One region of the Alteromonas sp. K632G genome, then DNA from elsewhere that is predicted to be linked to it. Evidence: predicted binding sites of a transcription regulator. Region 1 holds the regulator's gene; each other region holds the start of a gene.
The links. The regulator MetJ, encoded in region 1, represses methionine synthesis genes. The targets are predictions, from matches to a motif close to TAGACGTCTAGACGTCTA.
Positions count from the first base shown of each region.

Region 2: thrA (bifunctional aspartate kinase/homoserine dehydrogenase I) is a predicted target of MetJ. The motif match lies at 1,532-1,549, and genes of this name have one in related genera.
Region 3: metK (methionine adenosyltransferase) is a predicted target of MetJ. The motif match lies at 5,330-5,347, and genes of this name have one in related genera.
Region 4: serA (phosphoglycerate dehydrogenase) is a predicted target of MetJ. The motif match lies at 3,930-3,947, and genes of this name have one in related genera.

Region 1 is NZ_JAGGDM010000020.1:53,417-61,267, reverse strand. It holds gene metF (methylenetetrahydrofolate reductase) at 1-870, opposite strand, end outside; gene metJ (met regulon transcriptional regulator MetJ) at 1,022-1,348, shown strand; gene J5X92_RS17575 (malic enzyme-like NAD(P)-binding protein) at 1,430-2,671, opposite strand; gene J5X92_RS17570 (hypothetical protein) at 3,080-3,394, shown strand; gene rpmE (50S ribosomal protein L31) at 3,615-3,827, opposite strand; gene priA (primosomal protein N') at 4,139-6,343, shown strand; gene J5X92_RS17555 (SPOR domain-containing protein) at 6,473-7,042, shown strand; gene hslV (ATP-dependent protease subunit HslV) at 7,368-7,851, shown strand, end outside.
Region 2 is NZ_JAGGDM010000012.1:5,742-13,592, reverse strand. It holds gene J5X92_RS12580 (S-(hydroxymethyl)glutathione dehydrogenase/class III alcohol dehydrogenase) at 1-306, opposite strand, end outside; gene J5X92_RS12575 (LysR substrate-binding domain-containing protein) at 543-1,418, shown strand; gene thrA (bifunctional aspartate kinase/homoserine dehydrogenase I) at 1,748-4,213, shown strand; gene thrB (homoserine kinase) at 4,273-5,226, shown strand; gene thrC (threonine synthase) at 5,280-6,566, shown strand; gene ung (uracil-DNA glycosylase) at 6,563-7,222, shown strand; gene J5X92_RS12550 (DUF3545 family protein) at 7,369-7,545, opposite strand.
Region 3 is NZ_JAGGDM010000021.1:39,433-47,283, reverse strand. It holds gene J5X92_RS18030 (fructose bisphosphate aldolase) at 1-631, opposite strand, end outside; gene J5X92_RS18025 (phosphoglycerate kinase) at 754-1,929, opposite strand; gene epd (erythrose-4-phosphate dehydrogenase) at 2,007-3,017, opposite strand; gene tkt (transketolase) at 3,035-5,029, opposite strand; gene metK (methionine adenosyltransferase) at 5,418-6,563, shown strand; gene J5X92_RS18005 (adenylate cyclase) at 6,715-7,242, opposite strand; gene J5X92_RS18000 (hypothetical protein) at 7,561-7,851, shown strand, end outside.
Region 4 is NZ_JAGGDM010000017.1:30,128-37,978, reverse strand. It holds gene J5X92_RS15925 (HDOD domain-containing protein) at 1-414, shown strand, start outside; gene J5X92_RS15920 (DUF481 domain-containing protein) at 671-1,474, shown strand; gene J5X92_RS15915 (DUF481 domain-containing protein) at 1,661-2,404, shown strand; gene serA (phosphoglycerate dehydrogenase) at 2,508-3,737, opposite strand; gene rpiA (ribose-5-phosphate isomerase RpiA) at 3,979-4,635, opposite strand; gene J5X92_RS15900 (5-formyltetrahydrofolate cyclo-ligase) at 4,717-5,328, opposite strand; gene J5X92_RS15895 (GAF domain-containing hybrid sensor histidine kinase/response regulator) at 5,383-7,002, opposite strand; gene J5X92_RS15890 (nucleoside hydrolase) at 7,078-7,851, opposite strand, start outside.

The DNA.
Region 1 (7,851 bases):
ACCTAGCATGTGGCAAATAGCGTAGCTCAATTCACTACGGTTAAGGGTGTAAAAGTGAAAATGCTTCACACCTTCTTTGGCGAGTACCTTAACTTGATCCATGGCGATATTAGCACCAATGAGGTTCCGCGTAGCTTGGTCGTCATCGTCGAGGCCATCAAACATTTTGTGTAAGAACCCAGGTACGTGCACGTTAGTGAAACCGGCAAACTTTACCAAGGTTTGATAGTTAGTGACTGGTAGTATGCCAGGTACTAGGTCTAGGTCGATCCCCGCTGCTGCCGCACGGTCACGAAAACGCAAAAATACACTGGTGTCGAAGAAGAACTGTGAAATCGCTTCGCTCGCACCGGCTTCTGCTTTGCGCTTAAGGTTCAGTAAGTCGAATTGGGCATTAGGCGCTTCTGGATGTTTTTCAGGATAAGCGGCCACTGATATATCGAAATCGGCTACATCCTTTAGTAATGCTACTAAATCTGAAGCATACATCTCGGTATCTTTCACGCCAGGCGGTAAATCACCACGCAAGGCAACAATGCGACGAATACCAGAATCCCAGTAGTCTTGAGCAATTTGTTTAAGCTCATCACGGCTTGCATCAACACAAGTAAGGTGAGGTACAGCTGCAACCCCTGTTTGCTGTTGAATACGCTTTACTACATCATGAGTACGGTCGCGCTCACCACTGTTAGCACCATAAGTAACCGACATGTAACTTGGCTTTAAGGGCGCCAAACGTTCAACGGACTTCCACAAGGTTTGTTCCATTTTCTCTGATTTAGGCGGAAAAAACTCAAATGACACATCAATGTCACGCAGTTCCGAGAGGGACTGATTCAGTGCATCGACACCTTGTGCGTAAGAAACCATGATAAAATTGCTCTTTTATAGACGTTTAGACGTCCAAAATAAAGAATTTACGTCTAGACGTCAAGAGGTTTACACTGCTCAATTGACCTTTTCGTCAACTTGTTTAGAATTTCTCTTCATAACATAAATAAGATCAGACAGAGTTAGCATTATGGCAGAGTGGAACGGTAAGTATATTCATCCCTACGCAGAGCACGGTAAAAAGAGTGAACAGGTAAAGAAAGTCACCGTTTCTATTCCTATTAATGTGCTAAAGGCATTAACCGATGAACGTACACGTCGGCAAATAAATAATTTACGTCATGCGACGAATTCAGAGTTGTTATGTGAAGCATTCCTTCATGCCTTCACTGGTCAGCCGTTACCGGATGATGAAGATTTAAGAAAAGATAACCCTAATCGTGTACCAGCAGAAGCAAGGCGCATAATGGAAGATATGGGTATAGACGTTTCTATTGAGAACGAACAAGAAGATTAAAAAAAACGGCAATGAAAGTTGCCGTTTTTTATAATAATTTGAAGATTAAGCTGCGCGCTATATTCTTCGTTTATATTACCTTCACTCTGCGCGGCTAGGTATTTCTGGAAGTCTTGCAACGCCAGATTCAATCGCCGCTTTAGACACGGCAGTAGCAATGCGTTCACAAAGGCGAGGGTCCATTGGCTTAGGGATAATGTATTCTTTGCCAAAGGTGAGGCTTTTACTATTGCTGGCCGTTAATACCGATTCTGGCACAGGCTCTTTAGTAATAGCGCGAAGTGCTTCTACCGCAGCCACTTTCATCTCGTCGTTAATGGCCGTTGCGCGAACATCTAATGCACCACGGAAAATGAACGGAAAGCACAGAACATTGTTTACCTGATTAGGATAATCAGAACGCCCTGTCGCCATAATTAAATCGCTTCGAACCTCGTGGGCCAATTCAGGCTTAATTTCAGGGTCGGGATTAGAGCATGCAAAAACAATTGGGTTGGGGCTCATTAACGCTAGCGTTTCTGGTGGTAATACATCAGGTCCAGATACACCTACAAAAATGTCCGCGCCTTCCATTACATCTTCTAAGGTACGTTTATCAGTGTTATTAGCGAACAAGCGCTTGTGCTCGGTAAGGTCTTCACGGCGAGTGTGAATAACCCCTTTTCTGTCTAGCATGTAAATGCGTTCACGCTGCGCACCACATTTAATCAGTAATTCCATACAGGCAACGGCTGCCGCACCAGCACCCATGCAGACTATTTTAGCGCTCTCAATATTTTTACCCTGAATTTCAATGGCGTTCAACATGCCTGCGGCGGTAACAATAGCAGTACCATGTTGATCGTCATGGAATACGGGAATACTGCAGCGCTTAATCAATTCTTGTTCTATTTCAAAGCATTCAGGGGCTTTAATATCTTCAAGGTTAATACCGCCAAAGGTATCTGCAATATTGGCAACGGTATTAATAAATTCTTCTGTTGTACGATGCTTTACTTCAATATCGATAGCATCAAGCCCTGCAAAGCGTTTAAACAGCAGTGCTTTACCTTCCATAACTGGTTTAGAAGCTAACGGCCCTAAATTACCCAAACCTAAAATAGCAGTTCCATTACTGATGACCGCTACCATGTTGCCTTTTGCAGTATATTTGTAAGCATTATCAGGATCTTCAGCAATTTCTCGTACCGGCTCAGCGACCCCTGGACTGTAAGCCAGAGCAAGATCATCCACACTATCGGCTGGCTTTGAAAGCTCTACGCTGATTTTACCTGGCGTGGGTTTGGCATGATAATCTAGTGCACGTTGTCTGAAATCTGACATTAGTAAACATATCCTTCGATGTAGGGGTTAGGCAATCTTCGTTACCGTAGGGGCAATCTGCGTTCTAGCAGTAGAATGTCTTCGACTCTATCACAGGGTCATTTGAGTACATATCTGATCTGCCCTTTATATCTGTCAATCTAGGACAGACTTGCTCGTATGACCAGTGACATCGTCGAATATTTGCCATTCACAGTATTAATGACACTTAAGGAGTTAATACATTATTTCTATTTTATGGGTACTGGTACAGGGATAAGTTCAGGCATAAATGCAGGAATAACTTCAGGCTTGGTAACAAATAACAATCGGATAATGTTTGAAAAAAGTCATTTAACCGGCAGCTTAAGGCGCTGATTGGCGGAATAGGTATAATGGTAAACATGAAGAAAGAAAGCGTAACTTAACATGTCTGAAAAGAAACTGATTGAAGCGTTAACTGCGGTGTGTGAGTGGGCAAAATCTGAGTCGGTTGGCTTTGAATGGCTTACGCATGAGGGTCACTGGCGCAGACCAGAAATTATTGCGGTGTTTAAAACCGAAAAGCAAAAAAGTGAAGCACTTTCAACTAACTGGAACCAAGCATTCGAACATGAACTTGATAACGTATGCTCCGAATTGAAGGTACGCATTAAAGGAGTTCGCTATGACAGCGAGCAAGCATGCTCTGCACAAAGTAACGGCAACTGGGAACGGCATTTAAAACGCCGAGCTTTTCACTAAAAGAGCATTTTACTAACAAAGCATTGCATTAGCCGAGCATTCCACTTCGCTGCTCTAGCTGCTCTATAAGGGGCGAGCACGGTATTGGTTGAACCCAAATGAAGCGAGAATGAAAAGCGCAGATACGAAAAAATTCAAAACCCACTTACAAACTCCAGACACAAAAAAAGCGCCGATAGGCGCTTTTTTTAAAGAAACATCGTGTTTCTGAGTACTGAGCTTATTTAGCGCCCAAAGCACCGAAACGTTTCTTGAAGCGGTCAACACGACCACCGGTATCAACGTTACGTTGCTTACCAGTGTAGAATGGGTGACATGCAGAACATACGTCTAGGTTAATATCTTTACCTAGAGTAGAACGGATTTTCATTACGTTGCCGCAAGAACATGTTGCTGTCATTTCAGCGTATTCTGGGTGGATACCATCTTTCATTTTGGATTACCTTCAATATGAGGCCGTATCGCTATTTGGCCCGAAGCCAAACACCATACGCAACTTTAAATTCAATGACCAACCGCAGTAATTGCAGTCAGCCGCAAAAGAGCGGCGCATAATAAAGGAAGCAACTAAAGTGATCAAGCACTTTTTGTATGCGAAGTAAACAGGGGCGGCGTTAATCAAGCTCACGGGCTAAAATAAATTCCCTTCCCTTATTTGACATTATGTTTAAATGCCAGATCATTAGCGGTTCTGAATTTACGTTTACTCACTTTACGTTCATCAATTTTGGGGCATCAATTTTAATGGTATTCATTCAGGTGGCTGTACCTGTGCCGCTTCGCCAGCTATTTACCTATTCTCATACCGACACTTTACAACCGGGTGTGCGGGTAAAAGTGCCTTTCGGGCCACGTCAACTGGTAGGCATTGTGGTTGAATCCGGTGTAGACATAGATGATACCAGTAAGATAAAAGCCATTATTGAGGTGGTAGATAGCGCACCTGTTATCGACGAATCGCTAAGAAAAATGGCGCATTGGTTATGGCAGTATTACCACCATGCGCCTGGGGAAGTGATACATGCCATGCTTCCCGTACCACTTCGTAAAGGTGAGCCAGCCACGCCATCCCCCGCGCAATATATTCAAGTCACACCAGAAGGTGCTGATACCGATGTTAAAAGTTTAAGCCGTGCTCCAAAGCAAATGAGCTGCTTAAAAGCGGTTCAAACCACATCAATTATTGCTAGCGAAGCGCGTAAGCATTTTTCACCCGCAGTAGTGAAAGCGTTATTAGAGAAAGCACTTATTGAGCTCGTAGAAATTACCCCTGAACTCACTGCACAAGCGTGGTTGGATACCTTCGAAATTGGCGAAAAGCCCGTACCTGATAAAGAGCAAGGGGTCGCGATAGCGGCATTAAACCAGCAACATGGCACCTTTGCGATTAGCTTGCTTGAAGGGGTGACAGGTAGCGGTAAAACCGAGGTGTATCTGCAATCAATTGAACCTTTGCTTAAAGCCGGTAAACAAGTGCTTATTTTAGTGCCTGAAATTGGTTTAACGCCGCAAACCGTTTCGCGTTTCGAAAAGCGCTTCAATATTCCTGTAGGCGTATTGCACTCTCAATTGACGGACGCCGCGCGATTATCGGTATGGCAGCGGGCAAGGGCAGGCGAACTCGGTATTATCATTGGTACTCGCTCAGCTATTTTTACACCCCTTAAAAACCCCGGCATGATCATCGTAGATGAAGAGCATGATGAATCGTTTAAACAACAAGACGGGCTTAGGTATCACGCGCGCGATTTAGCGGCCATGCGAGCCAAAGAGCACAGCATTCCTTTGTTGCTCGGCAGTGCTACCCCAGCGCTTGAAACGCTTAATAACGCGTTAAACGGGCGCTTTGCGCATTTGCAACTAACACGGCGTGCCGCAGGGGCGCAAAGTACCAAGCAGTATTTGCTAGATGCAAGAGACCAACCTATTCATTACGGCATCTCAGAAGGCTTGCTGACGATTATGCGCCAGCATGTAAATGCAGGGAATCAGATTCTGGTTTTTGTAAATAGACGAGGTTATGCTCCCGCGCTTTTGTGTCATCACTGTGGCACCACGGCAATGTGTAAGCGTTGTGACAGACCCTATACCGTGCATAAAGGGCAAAACAGACTGCAATGCCACCACTGTGGTGCTACTCGTTCAATGCCCAAAGAGTGTGAAGCTTGCCACAGCCATGAAATGGTAACGGCGGGGACGGGCACCGAGCAGGTAGAAGAAGGCTTAATGAAGCTGTTCCCCGATGCCAAGCACGTGCGCATAGACAGTGATACGGTAAGAGGAAAAGACAAGCTACATCAAACCCTCGACGCTATTAACCGCCAAGAACACCAAATACTGGTAGGCACGCAAATTTTATCGAAAGGGCACCATTTTCCTCACGTTACATTGGTGGTGGTGTTAGATTGTGATGGGGCGCTATTTAGTGCTGATTTTCGAGCTCCTGAAAAGCTAGCGCAGCTCGTTACGCAGCTTGCAGGGCGAGCAGGGCGTGCCAGTAAACCCGGAGAAATGTGGCTGCAAACCCACAATCCTCACCATCCTTTATTACAAGATTTAGTGAACAACGGCTATGCCCACTTTGCTCGTCATGCATTGATGGAGCGAAAAGCGTCTGCATTGCCTCCTTATATTAGTCAATTTGTGATTCGGGCAGAGGCAACCGAGAGCTCATCGGCCTATGCATTCCTGCAGCAGACTAGGGGCGTCCTTTCAAACTCACATACTGCAAACGCAAATTCTAAGGGCTTAGTACCGCAAATGAGTGGACCATTTCCCTGTTTAATTGAAAAGCGCCAAGGGCGTTTTCGCTTTATGCTGGTGTGCAGTCATGAAAAGAGAGCGCCGTTACATAACGCATTGCGGCTAGCTCTGCCGTATTTACAAGGTTTACCGCAGGCGGCAAAAGTACGTTGGTCGGTAGATATCGACCCCACCGATTTCAGTTAGCGCACAGGTTTCTATTACGGTAAAATCTTAACACTGATGTATACAAGTGTTTCAGGGTTGTGCACTATGTCTTCGTCTCATGGCATTACCCATCTAAAATAACGATAAGTAGTAGGAAAACTGCCGAATATGGCTCAACGCGATTATGTATCTCGTGGTAAAGCACCACAAAAAAAGAAGCCCGAAAATAAAAAGCGCGGTAAATCACAGGTGAAGAGTGGCCCCACGGCCTCATTCCCTATTGTTCGCCTTGTTATTGTGGTGATATTGCTTATCGGCTTTGCGGTTTTCTTATGGTCTATTAAAGATAACGCCAGTTCTGAGGTAGATACCGAAGTTGTACGCCCTGTAGCGCCTACCCAAGAAGCTTTGCCCGAATTGCCTAAAGAAGAGTGGGAGTATATTCGTACTCTGCCAGGGTATGAAGTGGAAGTAGACGTTGCCGAACAGGAAAAATCAGACAAACGTTACCTTATGCAGTGCGCGTCGTTCAGAACCCGCGCTCAAGCTGAAGAAATGAAAGCGAAAATTGCCTTTCAAGGTTTAGAAGCACTTATTCGTCAGAGTTCTGGCAGCAACGGCGAATGGTTCAGGGTTATTTTAGGGCCATTTGAATCGAAACGAGATGCAGAAAAAGCCAAGCACAGCCTTCGTAAAGTGAATATTGCGACCTGCCAAATTTGGTACTGGAATTTATAAGCGTAAACGCTTTTTGTTCACTATCTATTACTCATTATTCATTAATAAGGGCATTCACCGCATGATGTGGTGGATGCCTTATATTCACCTCATACTACAATCATCTCATAATAACCACCTCATACTCCTTTGTAGCGCTTAACGCTTTAATACGTACCCGTTGACTAAATACGTCTTCACTGCTTTTTCTTTTAACAGCCCCTTTTAGCTGCCCGTTTTAACTGCTCCCCTTGAAAACGAAAACCCTTCCCCCATTTCATAACAAAGTCTTTTTTCAGTTATCGCCCGAGTCTGCGATAGCGCCCACCTTAAACGGGGATTAAACGTGACAACGATTGTATCTGTAAGACGTGGAAATCAAGTTGTGATGGCTGGCGATGGTCAGGTGTCACTCGGCAATACCGTAATGAAAGGTAATGCACGTAAAGTGCGCCGCTTGTACCACGATAAAGTATTAGCTGGCTTTGCAGGCGGCACCGCCGATGCCTTCACCCTTTTTGAACGCTTTGAAGCAAAACTTGAAGCCCACCAAGGTCATTTGACCAAGGCGGCGGTCGAACTTGCCAAAGATTGGCGAACCGATCGCATGCTGCGCAAGCTAGAAGCCTTATTAGCCGTAGCCGATGAAACCGCGTCTTTCATCATTACCGGTAACGGCGACGTAGTTCAGCCAGAAAATGACCTGATTGCTATTGGTTCAGGCGGCAACTATGCCCAAGCTTCTGCTATTGCTTTGCTGGAAAACACCGAACTGACTGCAAAAGAAATTGCGGAGAAAAGTTTGACCATAGCCGGTGATATCTGCGTAT
Region 2 (7,851 bases), on a different contig from region 1:
TTCCGCTGTGTATAAAGGAATAACATGGTCGCCTACTTCAACAGACGTCACCCCTTCACCTACCATTTCTACAATACCGCCACCTTCGTGGCCAAGTACTGAAGGAAACACACCTTCTGGATCATCACCTGAAAGCGTAAATGCATCGGTATGACACACGCCGCTGGCAACAATACGTACTAGTACTTCGCCTTTTTTTGGAAATTCAACATCAATCTCTTCCATCTTTAACGGTTCACCAGCGGCCCATGCAACGGCTGCTTTGGACTTAATATGTGTCTGACCATCTTTCAATGCTAATGTCATGGCATGCTCCTAAATAAGTGTAAGTAAACAACACGATGTCGTTACCTTTAATTTCTTACGTTATGAAATAGATTATAGACCTGAGGCGTGACTTTATAAATACAGATTTGGTAATTCATTATTACTTGAGTGTAATAATGTGTTGGTGTTTAATTGTAAGTTAACTGGCGTCTTCTAGTGAGTGTTTATCCCCATAGCGCCATGCTAAAAAACGAGAATCTGTAAAGGTATAAACGATGACATGGGAAGGTATTGTAGAATTTTGTGCAGTAGCGAGTACAGGCAGCTTTACTGCGGCTGCTGCTAAATTAAATACGTCGGGCGCGCAAATAAGTAGAAAAGTCGCCAATGTGGAAAAGCGTTTGGGAGTGAAGTTATTCAACCGTACCACCCGAAGTGTGTCACTCACTCAAGCAGGACATATTTATTTTGAACAATGCCAACCAGCACTAAAAGCGTTAGAAGAGGCTGAGCTCAATATTAGCCAACTTCAAAAAGTACCCCAAGGGCTGATTAAACTCACGGTTCCGGTCGCTTTTGGCGAAGCTTTTATCGCCCCGCTTATTAATCAGTTTTTAAAAAAATACGAAGGTATAGAAGTAGAGTGTCGTTTTACTAACGACACCATGGATATTATTGATGAAGGTTATGACCTTGCCATACGCATAGGTAATTTAGAAGATTCTACGTTGGTGGCCAAAAAGCTGGCTACTCGACAGCTATATGTATGCGCCAGCCCTGAATATTTAAATGCCTTCCCTGCACCGAAGCGTACCGACATGCTCAGCGAACACCAGTGCTTAGTAGGATCTCAGCCCCTTTGGCGGTTTAATCATGAAGGGCAAGTGCAAACCGTGCGTGTGAAGGGAAGAGTGAAGTATAATAGTGGTAATGCCTTACATCATGCTGCATTGGCCGGACTGGGTTTAGTACAGCTGCCAGGATTTTATGTACGTGAGTCGTTAGCGGCAGGCAAGTTAATAGAAGTACTATCATCATATCGAGACAAGCGAGAAGCGGTATGGGCATTGTTTCCATCGAACAGGCATTTAGTGCCAAAAATACGCTTGTTAGTTGATTTTTTATCTGCGAAATTAGTTGATGATGAATAGTTCTTACTACCCGAATCTAGCATTGCTTGATTGATTATCGCTTAAATCGAAACGTGAAATACTTTGTGTTTCACTTTTTGCAATACAGTATGGTGAAAACTGCGGTTGACAGATAGACGTCTATACGGCAAATTGACCCTATGAAAACGATTCTTCTTATTGGCACCACCAGCATTATGATTACCACCTTAAAACGGGCGGTCGCTGGCTAGTGCAAGTAAGCATAAGACAACGAAAGCCCGCCCTCACAGAGAGCGGGCTTTTTTTTACTCACGTCATCGTAACCGATTTAAAGCAGTAACCTGGCGTAACCGATATAGGAGCAGCACATGAAAGTCTTAAAGTTTGGGGGCTCATCACTTGCCGACGCACCGCGCTACTTGCGCGTGAACGACATTAGCACGGCCACCCACCAAACCGATGGCGCTGCAGTGGTACTTTCTGCCCCTAAAGGGGTAACGAATGCATTGTCACTTTTATGTGAGCAGGCAGCCGCTGGCGAAGATTTCCACCCTCTATTTGAAAAATTAACGTCTACCGTGACCGGTATTGCTGATGCACTAAACGAAGAGCTCAGCGGCTTCGCACACGCGGATGTTACCGACTTCATTCTTGCGCAACTGCGTGTACTTAATCAACACCTCGATGGTATTAAACTATTAGGTGTTGCACCTGACAATATTGCCGCAGGTATTTTAAGTATTGGCGAGTACATCTCGGTAACGTTATTTAGCGGTATCTTAAGCGCTAAAGGCGTGAAAAATCGTATTATCGACCCGGTGACTTACATTCTTGCAGAAGGTGAGTACCTAGACAGCATTGCTGATGTTTCGTTAAGTAAAGCGCGCTTTACCGATGTGCCTATCGATGGTAGTGAGTTACTGGTCATGCCTGGGTTTGTTGCGGCTAACGAAGCCGGTGAAAAAGTTACGCTTGGTCGCAATGGTTCTGACTACTCAGCGGCTATCTTAGCAGCTTGTATTGATGCGAGTTGTTGTGAAATTTGGACTGACGTAGACGGTGTTTACAATGCCGATCCGAATCAAGTTGAAGGGGCGGTATTGCTTGATAAGCTTACTTATCAAGAAGCCATGGAGCTTTCGTACTTTGGTGCAAAAGTACTTCACCCGAAAACTATCGGCCCCATTGCCCAGCATCATATTCCATGTTTGATTCGTAATACGCTGAACCCAGCGGCGCCTGGTACGTTAATTAGTAATGAAGCCAGCGAAAAGTGGACCTCGGTTAAAGGTATCTCTCAACTTGATAATGTCACTATGTTCAACGTGGCAGGCCCTGGTCTTAAAGGCATGGTTGGCATGGCAAGCCGTGTTTTTGAGGTGATGTCGAATGCGAATATTTCAATAAGCCTAATCACTCAGTCTTCTTCTGAATACTCAATAAGCTTCTGTATTCAAAGTAAAGATGCTGATCGCGCGTTAAGCTTGTTAGAAGATGCCTTTGCGCTAGAGTTGCAAAACCAATTGTTAGACCCTATCGAAGTGCGCCATGACTTAGCGATTGTTACCTTAGTGGGTGACGGTATGCGTCATGCGAAAGGCTTGGCGGCACGCTTCTTTAACTCGTTGGCGCAAGCCCGCGTTAATAACGTGGCGATAGCACAAGGCTCATCAGAGCGTTCTATTTCAACAGTTATCGAAAACAAGCGGGCGAAAAAAGCGGTTAAGGTTATTCACCAGAATTTTTTCTCAGACCGCCATACCATTGATGTGTTTTTGGTAGGGTGCGGTAACGTGGGTACTGAGCTTTTAAGCCAAATAGCAAAACAACAGCCAGCTTTACTTAATCGTAATGTACAGCTGCGGGTATACGGTATTGCGAATAGCCGTAAGTTGTTACTTAACAGTCAAGGCATAGATTTAAGCCAAGACTGGAAGCCAGCATTAGATGCGGCCAGTGAAGGGCTTTCCGTTGAACGTTTACAACAGTTTGTGGACGAGAACAGCTTGGTAAACCCGGTCATTGTGGATTGCACTAGCCACGATGCTATTGCTCAGCAATATGTAGACATGATGGAAAATGGCTTTCACGTAGTGACACCGAATAAGAAAGCCAATACCAGTTCACTAGACTACTACCGTAAGTTGAAGAAAACAGCATTATCTACGAATCGTCAGTATCTATACGAAACTACGGTAGGCGCAGGATTACCGGTAATCGACAACCTTCAAAAACTATTCAGTGCAGGTGATGTATTACACCGTTTTGAAGGCATATTATCAGGCAGTTTGTCTTACGTATTTGGCAAGTTGGAAGAAGGAATGTCGCTATCTCAAGCGACAAGTACAGCGAAAGATAATGGCTATACCGAGCCAGATCCTCGTGATGACTTAAGCGGAATGGACGTTGCCCGTAAGCTTCTTATTATGGCCCGTGAAGCAGACTTAAAGCTTGAGCTTTCTGATATTGAAATAGAATCGGTATTACCTGCTGGTTTTGCTGAAGACTGTTCCATTGAAGAATTCATGACACAGTTGCCTGAACTTGATGCTGAATTTGCTAAGCGTGTAGATGCTGCAAAAGCCGAAGGAAAAGTACTTCGTTATATAGGTAGCATTGAAGGCGACAAGTGTAAGGTAACGATTCAAGCAGTGCCTGCGTCTAACCCATTATCGCAAGTGAAAGACGGCGAGAACGCGTTGGCCATTAACAGTGATTATTACCAGCCTATTCCTTATGTTATTCGAGGCTATGGGGCAGGTGGTACAGTAACGGCTGCGGGGGTATTTGCTGATATATTACGTACTATGCCTTGGAAGCAAATGGCACACTAATTGGCTTTTTTAACGTTAAAGAGCCACTGAAGTTTAAAGAGTAATTAAAGAAAAGTATTATGAAAGCATTACGAGCATATGCGCCAGCATCTATTGGCAATGTAAGTTTAGGGTTTGATGTATTAGGCGCCGCACTTGCCCCTGTCGATGGTTCGCGCTTGGGCGACGAAGTCGATATTGAAAGTGCAGATACCTTTTCGTTAACCACGGTTGGCCCTTTCGCACACAAATTGCCTAGCGACGCAGACAGCAATATTGTGACTCAATGCTATCACTACTTTTGTGCGCAAATGGAGAAAGTCGGGAAAGCGACTTCACCAGTGGCGATGATTTTATCGAAAAACTTGCCAATAGGCAGCGGTTTGGGGTCGAGCGCAAGTTCTATTGTTGCCGCTTTTGTCGCATTAAACGCTTTTTATGATTATCCCTTCGATGAAGACACTTTATTGACCATGATGGGTGAACTAGAAGGGCAAATCAGCGGTAGCATTCACTACGACAACGTGGCGCCATGTTATGTTGGCGGCATGACATTGATGACTGGGGCAACATCTCCTGTAACCTTATCGCTGCCTTTAGTGAAAGACTGGTATTATGCTATTTGTTATTCTGGCATTAGCGTATCTACGGCGGCCGCCCGTGACATATTACCCAAGCAGGTTGATATGGCCACGGCGCTCACTTTTGGTCGCCAGTTAGGGGTGTTTGTACACGCCTTGCATGCAGGTGAAAATGATCTTGCTGCCTCGGTAATGAAAGATGTAATTGCAGAACCGTATCGTAAACAGTTACTGCCGGGTTTCGATGAAGCAAGAGCCTTCAGCGAACAAGAAGGCGCGTTAGCCTTTGGTATTTCGGGTTCCGGCCCAACCGTATTCGCCGTATGTGACAGTAAAGAAAAAGCGCAGCGTATCGTTGCCTATTTAGACGAACACTATATTCAAAATGAAGATGGCTTTAGCCATGTGTGCCAAATCCCTGAGCAGGGAACCACGGTTGGCCCTATCGCTTAATGAAGTGATACAGCAGCTAGATGTTACGGCACAACGATAAAAGGTATTAAAACGTGGAATTGGTTAATTTAAAAGACGCACAGGACACTGCCTCATTCTCTGAAGCAGTTAAAAGAGGGTTGGGTAAACAACAAGGTTTGTATTTCCCTACTCATATCCCGAAACTAGACAACATTGACGAACTGCTTGAAATGCCGTTCGCGGAGCGCAGCATAGCAGTACTGCGTGCCATTATTGGTGATGAGCTTAACAATGGCGAACTAGAAGATATTGTGAATACCGCATTTGCTTTTGGCGCGCCGGTAGAGCAGGTAAGCGACAATATTTATACCTTGGAGCTTTTCCACGGACCGACATTGGCGTTTAAAGATTTTGGTGGTCGCTTCATGGCGCAAACCTTATCAAGAATTAGTGAAGGTAAACCAGTCACTATTCTTACCGCCACTTCTGGTGATACAGGTGCTGCGGTAGCGCATGCGTTTCACGGTATTGAAAATATCAATGTGGTCATTCTTTTCCCTAAAGGCAAAATTAGCGCCCTGCAAGAAAAGCTGTTCACCACTCTTGGTGGCAATATCCATACAGTAGCTGTTGAATCTGATTTTGATGAATGTCAGTCCTTAGTAAAAGCATCATTCGACGACCCAGACATCCGTGAAGGTTTACACCTTAACTCGGCTAACTCGATTAATATCAGTCGCTTGCTAGCCCAAGTATGTTATTACTTTGAAGCGGTAAGCCAATTACCTAAAGATAAGCGTGATCAACTAGTTATCTCTGTACCAAGTGGAAACTTTGGTAACTTAACCGCCGGTATGATTGCAAAATCAATGGGCTTGCCAATTAAACGCTTTATCGCTGCCACTAACGCTAATGATACTGTGCCACGCTATTTAAAAACTGGCGAGTGGGCGCCGAAGAAGACTGTCGCTACTATGTCGAACGCGATGGATGTTAGCCAACCTAACAACTGGCCGCGCATTGAAGCCTTAATCGAGCAGGGCTATGTTGATAAAGGCTGCTTAAAAGGCGAAATGGTAGATGAAGAGTACACTCAGCTAGCTATGCGCCAATTAGCGCAATTAGGCTATACCAGTGAGCCTCACGCCGCTATTGCTTACCGTGCAGTTAGCCACGATTTAGAAGACGGCGAAATTGGCCTATTCTTAGGTACTGCGCATCCTGCGAAATTCCGCGAAACGGTAGAAAACGTGCTGGGCACGCCTATTAGCTTGCCTAAGCCGTTAGCTGATGTAGCCGGTGAAGACAGCCTTGCTGTTGATTTGCCTGCATCTTACGATGCGCTTAAACAGCACATGTTGGATTTACTAAAAGCGTGACCACATGGGCACAAGCATTGGGCAGTGAAGAAGATAAGCCTTACTTCAAAGCCCTAATGCAAAAAGTAGAATCTGAACGTGAAGCGGGTAAAGTCATTTACCCGCCTTCAGAAGATGTATTTAACGCCCTGACGATGACACCGCTAGAAAAAGTAAAGGTGGTGATATTGGGGCAAGATCCTTATCACGGCCCACATCAAGCTCATGGCTTATGCTTCTCGGTATTGCCAAACATTAAAACACCTCCCTCGCTGGTTAATATTTATAAAGAATTAGCCAATGATATTACCGACTTTTCCATTCCGAACCACGGCACGCTTACCTCTTGGGCCGAACAAGGTGTACTGCTGCTTAATACCGTGTTAACGGTAGAGCAGGGCAAGGCGAATAGTCATGCCAAGTGGGGATGGGAAACTTATACTGATGCGCTAATAGAGGCAATTAACACGCACGCAGAAAACGTGGTGTTTTTATTGTGGGGCAGTCATGCACAAAAGAAAGGCAAGCATATCAAACGCACTAAGCACTGTGTGCTACATGCGCCACATCCGTCACCGTTATCAGCCTACCGAGGCTTCTTTGGCTGTCACCACTTTAGCGACACCAATGCCTACCTAGCAAGCAAAGGACTTTCACCCATTCTTTGGCAGGTATAGTTTCTGGCAGTTGTAGCCTATTGAAAGGATCGCGGTTAACAAAAGGCAAACGTTAGGCGTCGTTCTTTCGCAACTTTGAATGCCGCTTTGAAAGTAAGAAGCCAGAAAGTAAAAAGGCCGCCTGTTATTAACAGGCGGCCTTTATATTATCTTTCCAGTGTTTCTAACTCGTATTCGAAACCACAATCGAGTTCAGAGAGCTCCTTTTCCAGTTTGAAGCGATCTTGAAGCGCTTCAATCTCTCTCCACTTGCGTTTTTTACTTTTTGTTTTCGCTGGGCTTGCTTCAATATCTAACATGGCAAATAAGTCTGATTTGTCCACTGGGATTCTCCTTTTTATTACCACTACAACAATACAGAGTTTGGTATTTATTCCCTCTGTATAATTTTGTATCACAGCCACAATTAAAATAAAACAAGTAAATTTACTTTTTATTAACAAATTGTGACAGTATGATGACACAGGTAGATATCGTCAGTGTGTTTAGCAAAACAGTTAGCAGGTTACATACTTAGCAGCAAGTTAGCTTGTACGTTCTTATTTTCTGCCAATAAAAACGGCCGGGGGTAAGCCGGCCGTTCAGTTATTATTTGCACCAAATTTGAGTGATTACATCACTCGGACTTC
Region 3 (7,851 bases), on a different contig from region 1:
CTTCGCTCAACAAATTAAGCTGAGTAAGAATTTCAAGTTTAAGCAGTGCTTCTGCTTCCGCTTTTTGAGGACTATGAATATCTACTTCAGGTTCAATGATAGGTACTAAACCTGCTGCGATGATTTGCTTACCCACTTCGAACTGCTGCTCTACTACATCTTTAATACCTTGATGATTAGCCAGTTTTACCACTGAACGCATCTTGGTGCCAAAAACGTCTTGGGCTACGGCTTTAGCCAGTAACGCATCTAGACCAACAATCGGCTTCATCACCTGTACACCGTTGTTCTCTTCAACAAGCCCTTTATCCACTTTCAAGAAAGGGATAACGCGCTTCTTCTGCCACAAGTAGTGGGCAGTAGACATACCTTCAATTTCACGGTCTAGGGTATTTTCAAATAAAATAGCGCCTAGAACACGCTCGCCACTGAAAGGGGTGCTGGTGATAATACGTGTACGCATTTGGTGAACAAGGTTAAACATTTCTTCGTCAGAACTGTATTCTGACTCTTCAATGCCATATAAACGTAGCGCTTTTGGTGTACTACCGCCGCTTTGATCCAAAGCTGCAATAAAACCAACTTGCGTTTTAAGTTTATCTAGCATGGCCTGCTGTGCTTGTGATGCCATTGCAACACTCCTTTTTTATAATACTGCTCTAAGAACAGGTGTAGGGTTTATCGTTATATGCCGACGTACTTCAATGTATCGCCGGCGAAAATCGGAATCGATTTTTTAGTAGTCTGCTAATTTTATTTGTTTTTTTCTTCTAGCATGGCTACTGCAGGTAATGTTTTGCCTTCTAAAAACTCTAGAAATGCACCACCACCTGTAGAGATATAAGATATCTTATCAGCGATTTCATATTTATCTACTGCTGCCAGTGTATCACCACCACCTGCAATTGAGAACGCATCGCTATCAGCAATAGCCTCGGCTAACGCCTTTGTACCTGCACTGAACTGTTCAAATTCAAATACACCTACTGGGCCATTCCATACAATAGTACCCGCATTTTTAATAATGCTTTCAAGGGCTTTTGATGAATCTGGGCCGATATCAAAAATCATGTCGTCGTCAGCGACATCACTAACGGCTTTAAGTGTCGCTTCTGTGTTTTCATCGAAGGCTTTGCCCACTACCACATCGGTAGGCACTGGAATATTTCCGCCATTTGATACTGCATCGCTCATCAACTGCGTAGCTTGCTCCGTTAAGTCCATTTCAACCAACGACTTACCTACGTTATGGCCTTGTGCAGCAATAAAGGTATTGGCAATACCGCCGCCAACAATAAGCTGGTCAACTTTTTCAGCTAAGGTTTTAAGTACGGTAAGCTTAGTTGATACCTTAGATCCGCCTACAATGGCTACCATTGGACGTTTAGGGTTATCTAGGGCTTTGCCTAGCGCGTCCAATTCAGCAGCAAGAAGAGGGCCTGCACACGCTTTAGTAGCAAATTTTGCCACACCATGTGTAGACGCTTGTGCACGGTGCGCGGTGCCAAATGCATCCATCACGAAAATATCGCAAAGGGCTGCATATTGCTTTGATAGGGTTTCGTCGTCGCTTTTCTCACCTTCGTTAAAGCGTACGTTTTCTAGAATAACTAACGAGCCAGGTGCAACATCAACACCGTCTAAATAGTCTTTTTCTAGGGTTACTGGTACGTCTAACGCGTCGTTCAAATAATTCACAACAGGCTGAAGTGAGAATTCTTCCGCAGGCTCACCTTCAGTAGGGCGGCCTAAATGGGACATGACCATTACCGCAGCGCCAGCATCTAGCGCAGCTTTAATAGTAGGAATGGAAGCTTTAATACGTGCATCAGAGGTGACTACACCATCTTTAACTGGCACGTTTAAATCTTGTCTAATTAATACGCGCTGACCGCTTAGGGCCAAATCGCTCATACTTGGAATTGCCATAGTCTTTCCCTTGTTAATCGAATAACTGTGAGAGCTGCCAAGGCTGGCGCTACCAACCTTGGCAGCAAAATTCTTAATTAGCTTACGTCATACATTGCTTGCGCAGTGTCGAGCATTCTGTTTGCAAAACCCCATTCGTTGTCACACCACACCAGTGTTTTTACCAGCTGCTTATGACTTACGCGGGTTTGCGTACCATCCACAATACAAGAGTGAGGATCGTGATTGAAATCAACAGAAACTAACGGCTCTTCAGTGTAATCTAAAATACCCTGTAATCGCCCTGCTTTCACTCGCTTCAGTGCTTGATTGACATCCGCAATAGTCACTTGCGTACCTAAGGTTACACTTAAATCCATTGCAGTTACATTAATGGTTGGCACCCTTACCGCAATAGCTTCAAATTTACCTGCAAATTTAGGCAAAATACGCTCAATTCCCGCCGCTAACCGTGTGTCTACTGGAATAATAGACTGACTGGCTGCGCGAGTACGGCGTAAATCTGGGTGGTAAGCATCAATTACTTGCTGGTCGTGCATAGAAGCGTGAATAGTGGTAATCGTGCCGCTTTCAACCCCAAAGGCCGCGTCAAGCGCTTGAATAACCGGCACGATACAGTTAGTAGTGCACGACCCGTTAGACACCAACTTATGCTCCGCTTTCAGCGTGTCATCGTTAGTACCAAAAATGATAGTGTTGTCTAAATCTGGCGAGCCTGGCGAGGAAAAAAGTACCTTTTCTGCGCCTGCATTAATATGTGCCTGCCCCGATACTCTGTCATCAAACTTACCTGTGCATTCCAGCACAATATCTACCCCTATTTCACGCCAAGGCAGTAAATTGATATCTGGCTGTGCCAACAAGCGAATAGCATCGCCTGCCACGTTCAGTGTGTTGTTTTCTAGTGTCACATCAAAACCGAACCGCCCGTGGGCGGTATCGTATTTTAATAAGTGAGCTATACCTTCTGGCTCGGCGACATCATTAATCGCAACCACATCAAAGTGGCTATTGCGCCCGCTTTCATAAAGCGCACGCAATACATTGCGACCAATACGACCAAACCCGTTTATGGCAATGTTTACCATAGACTGCGGTGACCTCGTTAGCTAAGAGACAATGCTGCCTCTACCACTGCTTCAGTAGTAATATTGAAATGTTTGAACAAGTCACCCGCTGGTGCTGATTCACCGAACGTATCCATCCCAATGATGGCGCCGTTGAAACCTACGTACTTGTACCAGCTTTCTTTCGATAACGCTTCAACTGCAACACGCTTAGTTACGCTAGAAGGCAATACGCTTTCACGGTAATCCGCGGATTGACGATCGAACACGTCGGTAGAAGGCATAGAAACTACGCGAACCGCTTTACCATCTGCACTTAGTTTATCTGCTGCTTCAACAGCAAGTTGAACTTCAGACCCTGTAGCAATAAAGATGTATTCAGGCGTGCCTGCACAATCTTTAAGCACATAACCACCTTTGGCAACGTCAGCAACTTGCTGTTCATTACGTTCTTGCTGTGGCAAACCTTGGCGAGTGAAGATCAACGTTGAAGGACCATCGTTGCGCTCAATCGCGAACTTCCATGCAATAGCAGATTCAACCTGGTCACATGGGCGCCAGTTGTCTAGATTTGGTGTAGCACGCAGTGCCACTACTTGTTCTACCGGCTGGTGCGTTGGGCCATCTTCACCCAAACCAATTGAATCGTGGGTGTATACGAAAATAGCAGGTTGCTTCATAAGCGCCGCCATACGTACCGCGTTACGTGCGTATTCCATAAACATTAGGAATGTAGCACCGTACGCTTTAAAACCACCATGAAGGGTAATACCGTTCATCATGGCCGACATACCGAACTCACGTACACCGTAATAAATGTAGTTACCCGATGCATCAGTGGCTTCAACGCCTTTACTGCCATCCCAAATGGTTAGGTTTGAACCGGCTAAGTCGGCAGAGCCGCCTAGAAGTTCTGGTAACAAAGGACCAAATGCATTTAATGCATTTTGTGATGCTTTACGTGATGCAATGTTCTGTGGGTTAGCTTGCAAATCAGCAATGATTTTATCCGCTTTATCACTGAAATCTGCTGGCAACTCACCGTTCACACGGCGTTTAAATTCTGCGGCAAGCTCAGGGTAAGCACTTTCATATGCTGCGAAGGCGTCGTTCCACGCACTTTCAGCTTCGCCACCTTTGCCTTTTGCATCCCATCCTGCGTAGATATCATCAGGAATTTCGAACGCGCCATGCTTCCATCCTAGCTTTTCGCGGGTAGATATAATTTCGTCATCACCTAATGGTGCACCGTGACAAGACTCAGTGCCTTCTTTGTTTGGTGAACCGAAACCAATTACGGTTTTACAGCAAATTAGCGTAGGCTGAGCGCTGTTCGATTTAGCTTGTTCAATAGCGGCTTTAATTTGTTCAGCGTCATGACCGTCAACACCTTCAATCACTTCCCAGCCGTAGCTTTTAAAGCGTGCTGGTGTGTCGTCGGTAAACCAACCTTCTACTTCACCATCAATTGAAATGCCGTTGTCATCCCAGAAACCAATAAGTTTGCCCAGGCCTAATGTGCCCGCTAGTGAACAGGTTTCATGAGAAATACCTTCCATCAGGCAGCCATCGCCCATGAAAGTGTAGGTGTAGTGATCGACAATATCATGACCATCACGGTTAAACTGCGCCGCTAATACTTTTTCAGCTAGCGCCATACCTACTGCGTTACTAACGCCTTGACCAAGTGGGCCAGTGGTAGTTTCAACACCCGGTGCATACCCATATTCAGGGTGACCCGGTGTTTTAGAATGAAGCTGACGGAAGTTCTTAAGCTCTTCAATAGGCAGTTCATAGCCTGAAAGATGAAGCAAAGAGTACAACAGCATAGAGCCGTGACCGTTTGAAAGCACAAAGCGGTCTCTGTTTGCCCAAGACGGGTTTGCCGGGTTGTGTGATAGAAAATCACCCCATAGTACCTCGGCAATATCGGCCATCCCCATAGGGGCGCCTGGGTGACCAGATTTGGCCTGTTGAACAGCATCCATGCTTAAAGCACGGATGGCATTGGCAAGTTCACGACGAGAGGGCATGTTGTCTCCTGGTTTATTTTGTAGCTGAATTTCGCTAAGGGAACACTGTGGGCAAAATCCCTTTGTTCAACCTTAAAGCGCTGCTTTGCTGTATATCGTAATGTGGGCGTTATTCTTACCCATGCCACCATTCAGTTCAATGGCTTTTCATTGCCATTACCGAAAGTTGGCTAAAATAATGAATATTCTCATCATTCCTTCACCAGCCAATGTCGCTTCATTAGGAAAGCGTGGCTAACTTTACTCAATTATCTATAAAAGTGATCCACGACTGTCAACAAATCGTAACGAAAGGACTTTTAGACGTCTAGAAGTAAAGACTGGTATTTATACCTTGTTTTAGTACAATACTCACCTATTTTGAACAATAAACGCTTATGGAGCATGTATGGCCACGCATTTATTCACCTCCGAGTCTGTGTCTGAAGGACACCCGGACAAAATCGCCGATCAAATTTCAGATGCGGTTCTAGATGCTATTCTAGAACAAGATCCTCGTGCCCGCGTGGCTTGCGAAACTTACGTTAAAACCGGAATGGTATTAGTTGGTGGTGAAGTCACTACCTCTGCGTGGGTTGATATTGAAGAAATCACACGTAAAACGGTAAGAGACATAGGCTATGTTCACTCAGATATGGGATTCGATGCTGATTCTTGTGCAGTATTAAACGCCATTGGCAAACAGTCGCCAGATATCAACCAAGGTGTTGATCGCGAGAGCTTAGAAGAACAAGGAGCAGGCGACCAAGGTCTTATGTTCGGTTACGCCAGTGACGAAACTGACGTATTAATGCCAGCGCCTATTACTTATTCTCACCGCTTAGTACAAAAACAAGCTGAAGTGAGAAAATCTGGCAAGCTAGACTTTTTGCGCCCAGATGCGAAAAGCCAAATTACGTTTAAATACGAAAACGATAAGCCTGTAGGCATCGATGCCGTAGTACTTTCTACTCAGCATTGTGACTCAGTTTCTACTGCGCAAGTACGCGAAGCAGTAATGGAAGAAATTATCAAGCCTGTGCTACCTAGTGAATGGCTTGATAGCAATACCCAATTCCACATCAACCCTACTGGTCGCTTTGTTATTGGCGGACCTGTTGGTGATTGTGGTCTAACTGGACGTAAAATCATTGTAGATACCTACGGTGGTATGGCCCGTCACGGTGGTGGTGCTTTCTCAGGTAAAGATCCTTCAAAAGTCGACAGAAGCGCGGCATACGCAGGCCGTTATGTTGCTAAAAACATTGTTGCTGCTGGGCTAGCTAAGCGCTGTGAAATTCAAGTGTCTTACGCCATTGGTGTGGCTGAGCCAACATCTATCAGTATAGATACCTTCGGTACTGGTGTGGTTGACGAGAAAACGCTAGTAGCCTTGGTTCGTGAACATTTCGATTTACGTCCTTATGGCTTAATCAAAATGCTTGATTTAGAACGTGCTATTTACTTACCGACTGCAGCTTATGGCCACTTTGGCCGCGAAGCCTTCCCATGGGAAGCAACTGATAAAGCTGAAGCACTACGTTCATCAGTATAGTTTGCTCAGCGGTATAGTTTGCGCTAGGCTGTTGAAAGCTTAAAACAGAAAAAGGGTCGCTTCATAATGAAGCGACCCTTTTTAATTTCAGGCTATTATCTTGCTATAGCTTGGCGATAGCGTGGCGATAGCGTGGTTATATTTTGGCTATCTATATGGAACCTGCATGAATGGAGACACTTTTCGTACTCCCACTCGCTATGACCATATCAGGCAAGCCAAATCGCGCTAACGCAACATTTTGAAATTCTTTCTTATGGGTCACTTCCGTTTCCGCAAAATCTGGCGGCAAAAATTGTCGACTACTCATTTCGCTGTCAAATTCAACTTCCATCATTTTTAAAGGTGCTAAGTTACCGGTAAAAATATCTATCACCAGTTGAGCTCCAAAAAAGTCGATACGATATCGCTGTTTTTCCACCCGCATATTTTGGGTTAAAGGCCATAAATCAGCGAATTGCTCAGAATCCAACGTAATTCGCGTGTCTCTGCGTTTAAGGCCGATACCTTGTTTAACGGCCATGGTGTAATTACCACCTTCATCCCTAATTCTAATATGCTTATCCGGCTCGGTAGCTAAGTAACCTTGTCTTATTGCAACAGGCTTTCGTGTATCTAACAAACCTTCTGGCACATAACTTACTAAAAACTTTCGTTCAAATTCCCATTCCGTTTGCATCACTCACCTCCGGCCAAGTTCCCTATTTGAAAGTACTGCTTTGCCTACTAAATTGAAGTAAGTCTTACTACTACCCTTTAAAAGTTAGTTCACAATAGAAATATCTAACAAGTTTATTTTTAACCTTTTAGATAAAAGACTACACTTACTATTCAGCACTTATTTTTTGTTACCGTTTTGTGTCATATTTTTAAGTTAGAGATCGGCATATAGCGCGAACAAAACACCCTTGTGGTTATGAAGCTACCACCTACATTTATAATAATCGGTAGTCATAAGAACAAGTTTACGCTGTCTCACTCAACTAGGAATTTATCCATGAAAACTTACCCAACTTGCGTGGTTTGTTTAATATTGCTTGCCTCATTGAGTGCCGCTTACAGCGAAGCCGCTGATTGGGATGTTTCTGATTGGGATGCTTCTGATTGGAATGACTACTACGGCCCTATCGTGTTCAAAAGTGAAAAAATAGCAAAGTGGAAGATTAAAAGCCGCTTTAATGAAACACGCCTTGAATCCATACCTGGCTACGATAGTCATTTTAATGCTAGCAAAAATAGCCAACTATCAATTCGCGCTCACCGTGCGTTAACGCTACTTTTCGAACAA
Region 4 (7,851 bases), on a different contig from region 1:
ATATTGCAAAATCTCAGTGAGTTGGTGATTGCTAAACGCTCGCCCGAGCTTTACAAAAACTACATTGAGCAAGATAACGATATGCTGCTAGGGGCAAGACAAATTCACCATTTTGGTTTTACCTTTTCTAACTGTAGCGGTACCATATTAGAAAGTTGGAAGCTTCCTCTTGTGCTCTATTATCCGGTTATGCACGCTAATGATATGTCTAGGCAGGCTGCAGATAGCGATATTGCGCTACTGGCATTAGCGTCAAGGGTCACTTCCATGCAGCAAAATAAAAAAACTGATGCTGACATTGAACTTTTTTTAGAAGACATAGCCAATAATAGTGGTGTGAATCTAGATGACGTGGCAAATGCCATAGAGTTCGCCGATAGAGAAACAGCAAAAATTTCTATGCTTATACATTGATTTACCGGCAGTGAGGTAAAACAATGGTAAGTAGCTTTGGGCTTTATGTGGCGCAAAGCAGCTTGATGGTTGTTGAATATGAATTTAGAAACCGTTCTACAAGCGCTCGATTGTACAACTAAGCGGTAAAAAGCAAAGCGGTAAAAAGCTAAGCGGTAAAAACACATAGCTTACGTAATACCCACGGAAGGGCATAATAGGGTGTTAAATGGCTATGCCATAACAGCACCGAACCTATAAAAAATTACTAAAAATTATGCTTAATCTAACCAAATTATTTTGTGCAGCATGCTGTCTACTCAGTATAAGCACTGCCGTCTTTGCGGCAGATCGCGATTTAATTCAAACGCTTTATCACGCCGATTTTACGCCAGACACCGACGACGAAGTACCTAGATTTTCGCTGAACGGTGAGTTAGGTATTCTGTCAAATACTGGAAATACATCTGCAGCGAGCATCAAAGCGGGTATTAACGCCGATCATGAAACTGAAAATTGGAGCAGTCTGTACTTTGCAGAAATGCTTTATCAAGAAAGTAATACCGATGGCACTGGTCGCGAAGTATCGGCCAAACGCTTCTATGGTAGCGCTCAGTTCGATTACAAATTAAACCAGCCTGGTAGACGTTTATTCATGTACGGCGATTATGAAGATGATTCTTTTAGCGGGTATGATCATCGTGCTTCACTGGCTGCTGGTTGGTCACAGCGTGTGTGGCGAGACGAAGTCAGTGAGTTTCGTTACAGTGTTGGGCCTGGTTATTCTTTTGTCGAGCTTGAAGAGCCGTTAGATGAAGATATCAACGACGGTGTAATTGTAAGGGCATCTGCTGAATACAAATACCATTGGGCATCGGGTGCTAACCTTCGACAATTTGTTAGCACTGAAGCGGGTGATGAAAATACTAAATCTCGTTCTGAGACGTCTTTGTCAGCCAACGTTTTCGGCTCTTTAGCCATGAAGCTGTCGTTTATTTTAAATCACGAAACCGATACTACCGAAGATGTAGATGGGTTAAGTACAGAGACTTCGGTTGCTTTGGTTTATCAATTCTTCTAATAATCAGGCTCAAAGCTTGTCAATAAGTGTAAATTTTGCGTCTTATAGTCTAATTTTTATTCGACCCTCATTGACTCGCTCTATTAGGTAGGTACTATTGGCGCAGATTTTTCAGGCTATGCTGGCTAGCGCTTACGCTGGGTATTCACAGCATGGCAAAAGGATAAAACACTACTAGGATTGCTAATGAAAAAACAGCTTATCGCATCACTTTTGGCCTTGTCTTTCTCTTCTGTTACTTTTGCTCAAGATGACGTTAAACCTTTCACTATGGAAGGTGAGCTAGGCATTATCGCAACAACAGGTAATACTGAAACATCATCAATTAGTGCCGGTATTACTGCTCACCAAGAATTAGAGCAGTGGAGCAACGACTACATTCTTGAAGGTTTATACAAGAAAGAAACGGTAGATAACGACGATGGTACCGAAGAAGAATACACATCGGCACAAAAGTTTTACGGCTCTGCACAGGGTAACTACAAGTTAGATAACCCTGATTATCGTTTGTTTGGTTTCGCATCGTATGAAGATGACCGTTTAAGTAACTTCGACTATCAATCAACACTTGCTGTGGGTTGGAACCAAAAAGTACTTGAAAATAAACGTCACACTTTAGAGTACTCAATCGGTCCTGGTTACTCGTTTGCTGAAACACAAGAAGGCGAAGAGCAGAACAGCATGATTGTTCGTGCTTCAAGTGCTTACTCTTGGAAAATTTCAGACACAGCTAAATTTACTCAAACAGTGAGTACGGAAGTGGGTTCTGACAACACGAAATCTCGTGCTGAGTCTGCGCTTACGGCTACTATTAGCGGTAACCTTTCTATGAAGGTGTCGTTTAAGTTAGACCATAACTCAAACGTATCTGACGACGTTGAAAAGCTTGATACTGAAACTGCAGTAACGCTAGTTTACAACTTCTTCTAAAACCGTATTAACGGTTGTAGAAACAAAAAACGCTGTCAATTGGCAGCGTTTTTTTATGTCTTCAAAAGAGTATGACGGTAACTAACGACCGCCACCCCTAGCATTAGTGAAGAATACGGGTCTTAATCGTACCGTCAATCTGTTGTAGTTGTGCAAGCGCGTCATAAGCTCTGTCTTGCTGAACATCTACCACTACATAACCAATTTCTGCGTTAGTTTGAAGGTACTGGGCTTCAATGTTAATGCCTTTCTCTGCAAATGCTTGGTTAATCTGTGTAAGAATACCCGGCTGGTTTTTGTGCACGTGAAGCAGACGAGAGCGGCTAATGTGCTCTGGTAATGATACTTCAGGGAAGTTAACTGCAGATAAGGTAGAACCATTATCACTGTACTTCGCCAATTTACCGGCTACTTCTATGCCAATGTTTTCTTGGGCTTCTTGAGTGCTACCACCTACATGCGGCGTAAGAATCACGTTATCAAACTTACGTAGAGGTGATTGGAATTCTTCGTTATTCGACTTAGGCTCAACGGGGAATACGTCAATAGCAGCGCCATTTAACTGCCCGCTTTCAAGTGCATCGGCAAGAGCGTCAATATCTACAACCGTTCCGCGTGAAGCATTAATAAAAATGCTGCCTTTTTTCATTTGCGCAAACTGCTCAGCTGCAAACATGTTTTGCGTTTGCTGAGTTTCAGGCACGTGAAGCGATACCACATCAGAAGTGTTTAATAGCTTCTCTAACGACTTTATCTGCGTAGAGTTACCTAATACCAACTTATCTTCAATATCGAAAAACTGTACGCGCATACCAAGGTGTTCAGCAAGAATACTTAGTTGGGTACCAATGTGTCCATAACCAATAATACCCAGTGTTTTTCCACGGGCTTCGTATGAACCATTTGCTGTTTTTTCCCACTCACCGCGGTGCGCTTTAGCACTTTTGCTAGGCACTTGGCGAAGCAAAAGAATAAGCTGACCAAGTACAAGCTCTGCTACTGAACGGGTGTTAGAAAACGGCGCATTAAATACCGGAATACCACGGCGCTGTGTTGCTTCTAAATTCACTTGGTTAGTACCAATACAGAAACAACCAATAGCTACCAATTTCTGAGCAGCATCTACTACCTTCTCAGTAATTTGAGTACGTGAACGAAGGCCAATAAAATGCGCATCTTTCACTTTCTCAACAAGCTCTTCTTCAGGAAGGGACGTTTTGAGATACTCAATATTGGTGTACCCATTATTCTTAAAGGTTTCTAGTGCACTTTGATGCACACCCTCTAACAACAATATCCGGATCTTATCCTTCTCTAGTGAAACTTTGCTCATGGATTTGCTATCTCTTAAAAAGTATTAGTATTTACAGAGCTCGAGGCTGGTGCAGGCGGGGTAGGTAAGACTGGAGCAAACCCTCCGCCGCATGGATGCGGCGGCGGAGCTCCCATGGATGGGTTCACAGCGTGTTTGCGGAAGTCTTACCTACCCCGACTAGTACTAACCTCAAACTCTCGAAAGGCCATCTAGACGTCTAAACGGAAATCTAACAGAAATCAGTTTAACTTGAAAGCTATTATTTAAAGGTATCAACACCGGTTTCGGTGGCCGATAGTACGATGTCTGCGCCACGTAGGGCGAATATGCCGTTGGTGACCACACCAGGAATATTATTAATCGACTGTTCAAGCTCTCTTGGGTTTAAGATTTCAAGGTTATGTACGTCTAAAATAACGTTGCCGTTATCGGTTACTACGCCTTGACGGTATTCAGGATCGCCGCCTAGTTTTACCAACTCGCGAGCCACAAAAGATCGCGCCATTGGAATAACTTCAACAGGAAGAGGGAATTTGCCAAGCACGGGAACGCGCTTGCTATCATCTACAATGCACACGAATGTGGTTGATGCACCGGCCACAATTTTTTCCCGGGTAAGGGCTGCACCGCCGCCTTTAATCATGTGTTTGTGCTCGGTAACTTCATCAGCACCGTCGATATACACTGAAATATTGCTAACATCGTTTAATGCGAATACTTCAATGCCTAGGGCTTCTAGCAACTTGGTAGAGGCATCAGAGCTTGATACTGCTCCTTCAATGTTATTTTTAATTTTGCCGAGTTCTTCAATGAAAAAATTAACCGTGGAGCCAGTACCTACACCAACAATACTGCCGTTTTCAACATATTCGATGGCTGCTTTAGCGACTGCTTGCTTCTTTGCATTTTGATCCATAGTGACTCTCCTAACTAAATTTTCATCAGTTTACCGGAAAACCGCTAGCTAACCCACCGTGATAGGGGAATTTACGGTGCGTTATGTACGATTAAAGCTCAACTGCTGTGTGGGGGTGACAATTGCGTTTACAGGAATGTCCCATTGCTGAACGGGAAGTTGGTCTACTTGCTGGCAATCGTGGGCAATACCAATGAGTTTTGGCTTTATCATTTGTGCTTGAATACTAGCTAACGTGCGGTCGTAATAGCCACCGCCCATGCCCAAACGATTTCCACTCGCATCGAACCCTACCAATGGCATAAGTATCACCTGATGATGGAAAGTCGGAATAACATCTGGGCAGGCTAAAACTGGCTCTTCAATGTTGTATTTGTTCACGCGCATTGGCGTTTTTTCTGAATATCGAAGAAAAAGCAGGTGACCTTTGCAAACCGGATGCAACACAGGCAAAGAGGTATAAAGGGCAGATGCGTTGTTCAGCTTCCAGCAAGCATGCATAAAAGGGCGTAAGTCAACTTCACCGTCGTTAGGCAGGTAACAAGCAATAGATGATGCGTTGGTAATATCGGGCAATGACATGAGGTTGTCGCGTACTGCGATAGCAGCGCGCTGCTGCTGTGATTCAGGTAATTCGTTGCGCAATGCTCTTAATGCCTTTCGCAATGTTACTCGTGATGTTTTTTTTGGCATAATTTGTGACGTGTTCCGTTCCATACAGCAGGCTTCCAGTGGCTCCACGTTGTCTTACTTTCCTAAATAGTGATTAAGTACCCTAATAAGCTCTGCGTTTTCAACGGGCTTGGTGAGTAGGTCGTCTAAGCCATTTTTTAATAACAAATCTCGTTGCGTGATAACATCTGCGGTTAAGGCTATAACAGGTAGTGTGGCGCGCACTTTCTTAATTTGCCGAGTGGCTTCTGTTCCGTCAATTCCCGGTAAGTTGATGTCCATCAGCACCAAATCTACAGGATTAGATTTTACATACTCTACGCCTTCTTCACCGCTACCTACAACTGATATTGGCAAACCAAGTTTATCAAATATGGTTTTTATCACTATCTGATTAATATAATGATCTTCCACTACTAATACGTAAGAGTCAGTAGGAATATTTAGCTTTTGGGGCTGTAAAAGCGCGGGGTCGTGTTCGTTAGTATTGGCACTAACTTCTTCAGCAGGAATGGCTACGCTTACACGCGTACCTTCGTTTAGCTTACTGTTAAGTTTTATAGACCCCCCCATCAACTCAACCAGTTTCTTGGTAATATTTAGGCCTAAGCCTGTACCATCAAATTGATGCGCGTTCTGCATTCGCTCGAATGGTGCGAAGAGCTTTTTTTGTTCCTCTTCGCTAATGCCAATACCTTCATCTTTAATCGCCAGCAACAAATTCCCTTGCTTGTACTTTACTTGAATGGAAACGTGCTTGTTGGCATGGGTATATTTAATGGCGTTCGACAATAGGTTTAGGGCTACTTGGCCAAATTTAGTGTCGTCAAAATTGAGAGAGTGGGGAACATTGTCATCAATAGCTGAATTAAAAATAACATTCCCGTCTTCAGCGCGAATTCGGGTTAATGAGAATAAATGAGTGAAAAAGTCAGCTGTACCTACAGCGCGGGGCATGACGCGCATTTTACCCGCTTCTATTTGCTTCATATCCAACACAGAGTTCACTATTTCAAGCAAGCGCTCACCGCTTTTGCTTATATGCCCAAGCGAGTCTGTAAAGTTAGTGGGCAGTGAAAGTTGCTTGGCTTCGCCTTCAAGCAAGTTGCTGAACGTGTTTATCGCATTTAGGGGCGTTCTAATTTCATGGCTAATGTATGAAAGAAAGTCAGATTTAAACTGGCTGGTTCGCTCAAGTTCTCTGTTCTTACGTTTCAATTCCAAATGCGCAACCACTGATTCACTTAATGTCTTAAGTGCATTGCGTTGAAGACTAGTTAGGGTTTTGGGTTTATCGTCTATTGCGCATAACGTGCCAATGGCATGTCCTGATGGCGTTAATAGCGGTGCGCCGGCGTAGAATCGAATATTGGGCTCGCCCGTCACTAACGGGTTATCATGAAAGCGCGGATCTTCTTTTGCGTTAGATACTTCGAACACTTCACGCTGTAAAATAGCATGTGAGCAAAAAGCGATATTACGAGAGGTTTCGGTGGCTTCAATCCCTACACGAGATTTGAACCATTGTCTGTCGGGGTCAACTAGGCTAATTAATGCAATGGGCGCGTCACAAATTTGTGAAGCAAGTTGAGTTAAGTCGTCGAAGAGTTGTTCGGCGTCCGTATCAAGTACATCGTAGCTTAATAGCTCTCTAAGACGCTGTTCTTCGTTTGCTGGAACCTTGGCAGGGATCATTCTTTCACATTACCTCAACTCAACTAAAATGTGAAAACAGGAGGCCGACTACCATAGAAGAGCCTCCTTTCACATCTATAAAGCGTAGGTGTCTATGAACAATTGTTCCAATTTAGCGTGATCTACTTTTGTAGCCACTTTAATAGTGTTCGCATTGTTCCACAGTGGGCTAGGGGTTGTACCCTTAGGGGCCACTGCTGTTTGACCACGATCCAGCTCGCCAGTACCAACACGAACATGACCTTCGGTGAGTTCGAATAACTCAGGGTGGCGTAAATGTGCAAGCGGGAATGCATCGTGGAAGAAACAAACACGATCCTCACGATTGGCTGAATAGAAATCCATATAGAACTGGGCAGTGTCTTTTACAAAACCACCAAGCTTCGCATTCTTTTCTTCTAATGTTTCAACAAAAGAAGGAGAAAACGGCGTGTCGTTAGTTACGTCTAAGCCGAACATGGTTAAGTCCCAATCTGCACCAAATACAATTTCAGCAGCGTAGGCATCGTTCCAAATATTTGCTTCGGCAAGTGGTGTTACGTTACCACGTACAAAGGCTGCGCCGCCCATAATGGTAACGCCCTTGACTAACTTGGGCAGTTCTGGCTCTAAACGTAGTGCTAGCGCTAAGTTACCTAATGGGCCGATAGCTACAAGCGTCACTTCGCCAGGGTATTTACGGGCCATATCCACAATAAACTGAGCAGAACTACGAGGGTCTAGTTCGGTTTTAGGCGCTTCTGGTTTAATGTGACCAAAACCATAATCACCATGTACAAAATGCGCGTACGTTGATTCAGGGCCCACCCAAGGCATACCAACACCTTTGGTTACTGGAATGTCTTTACC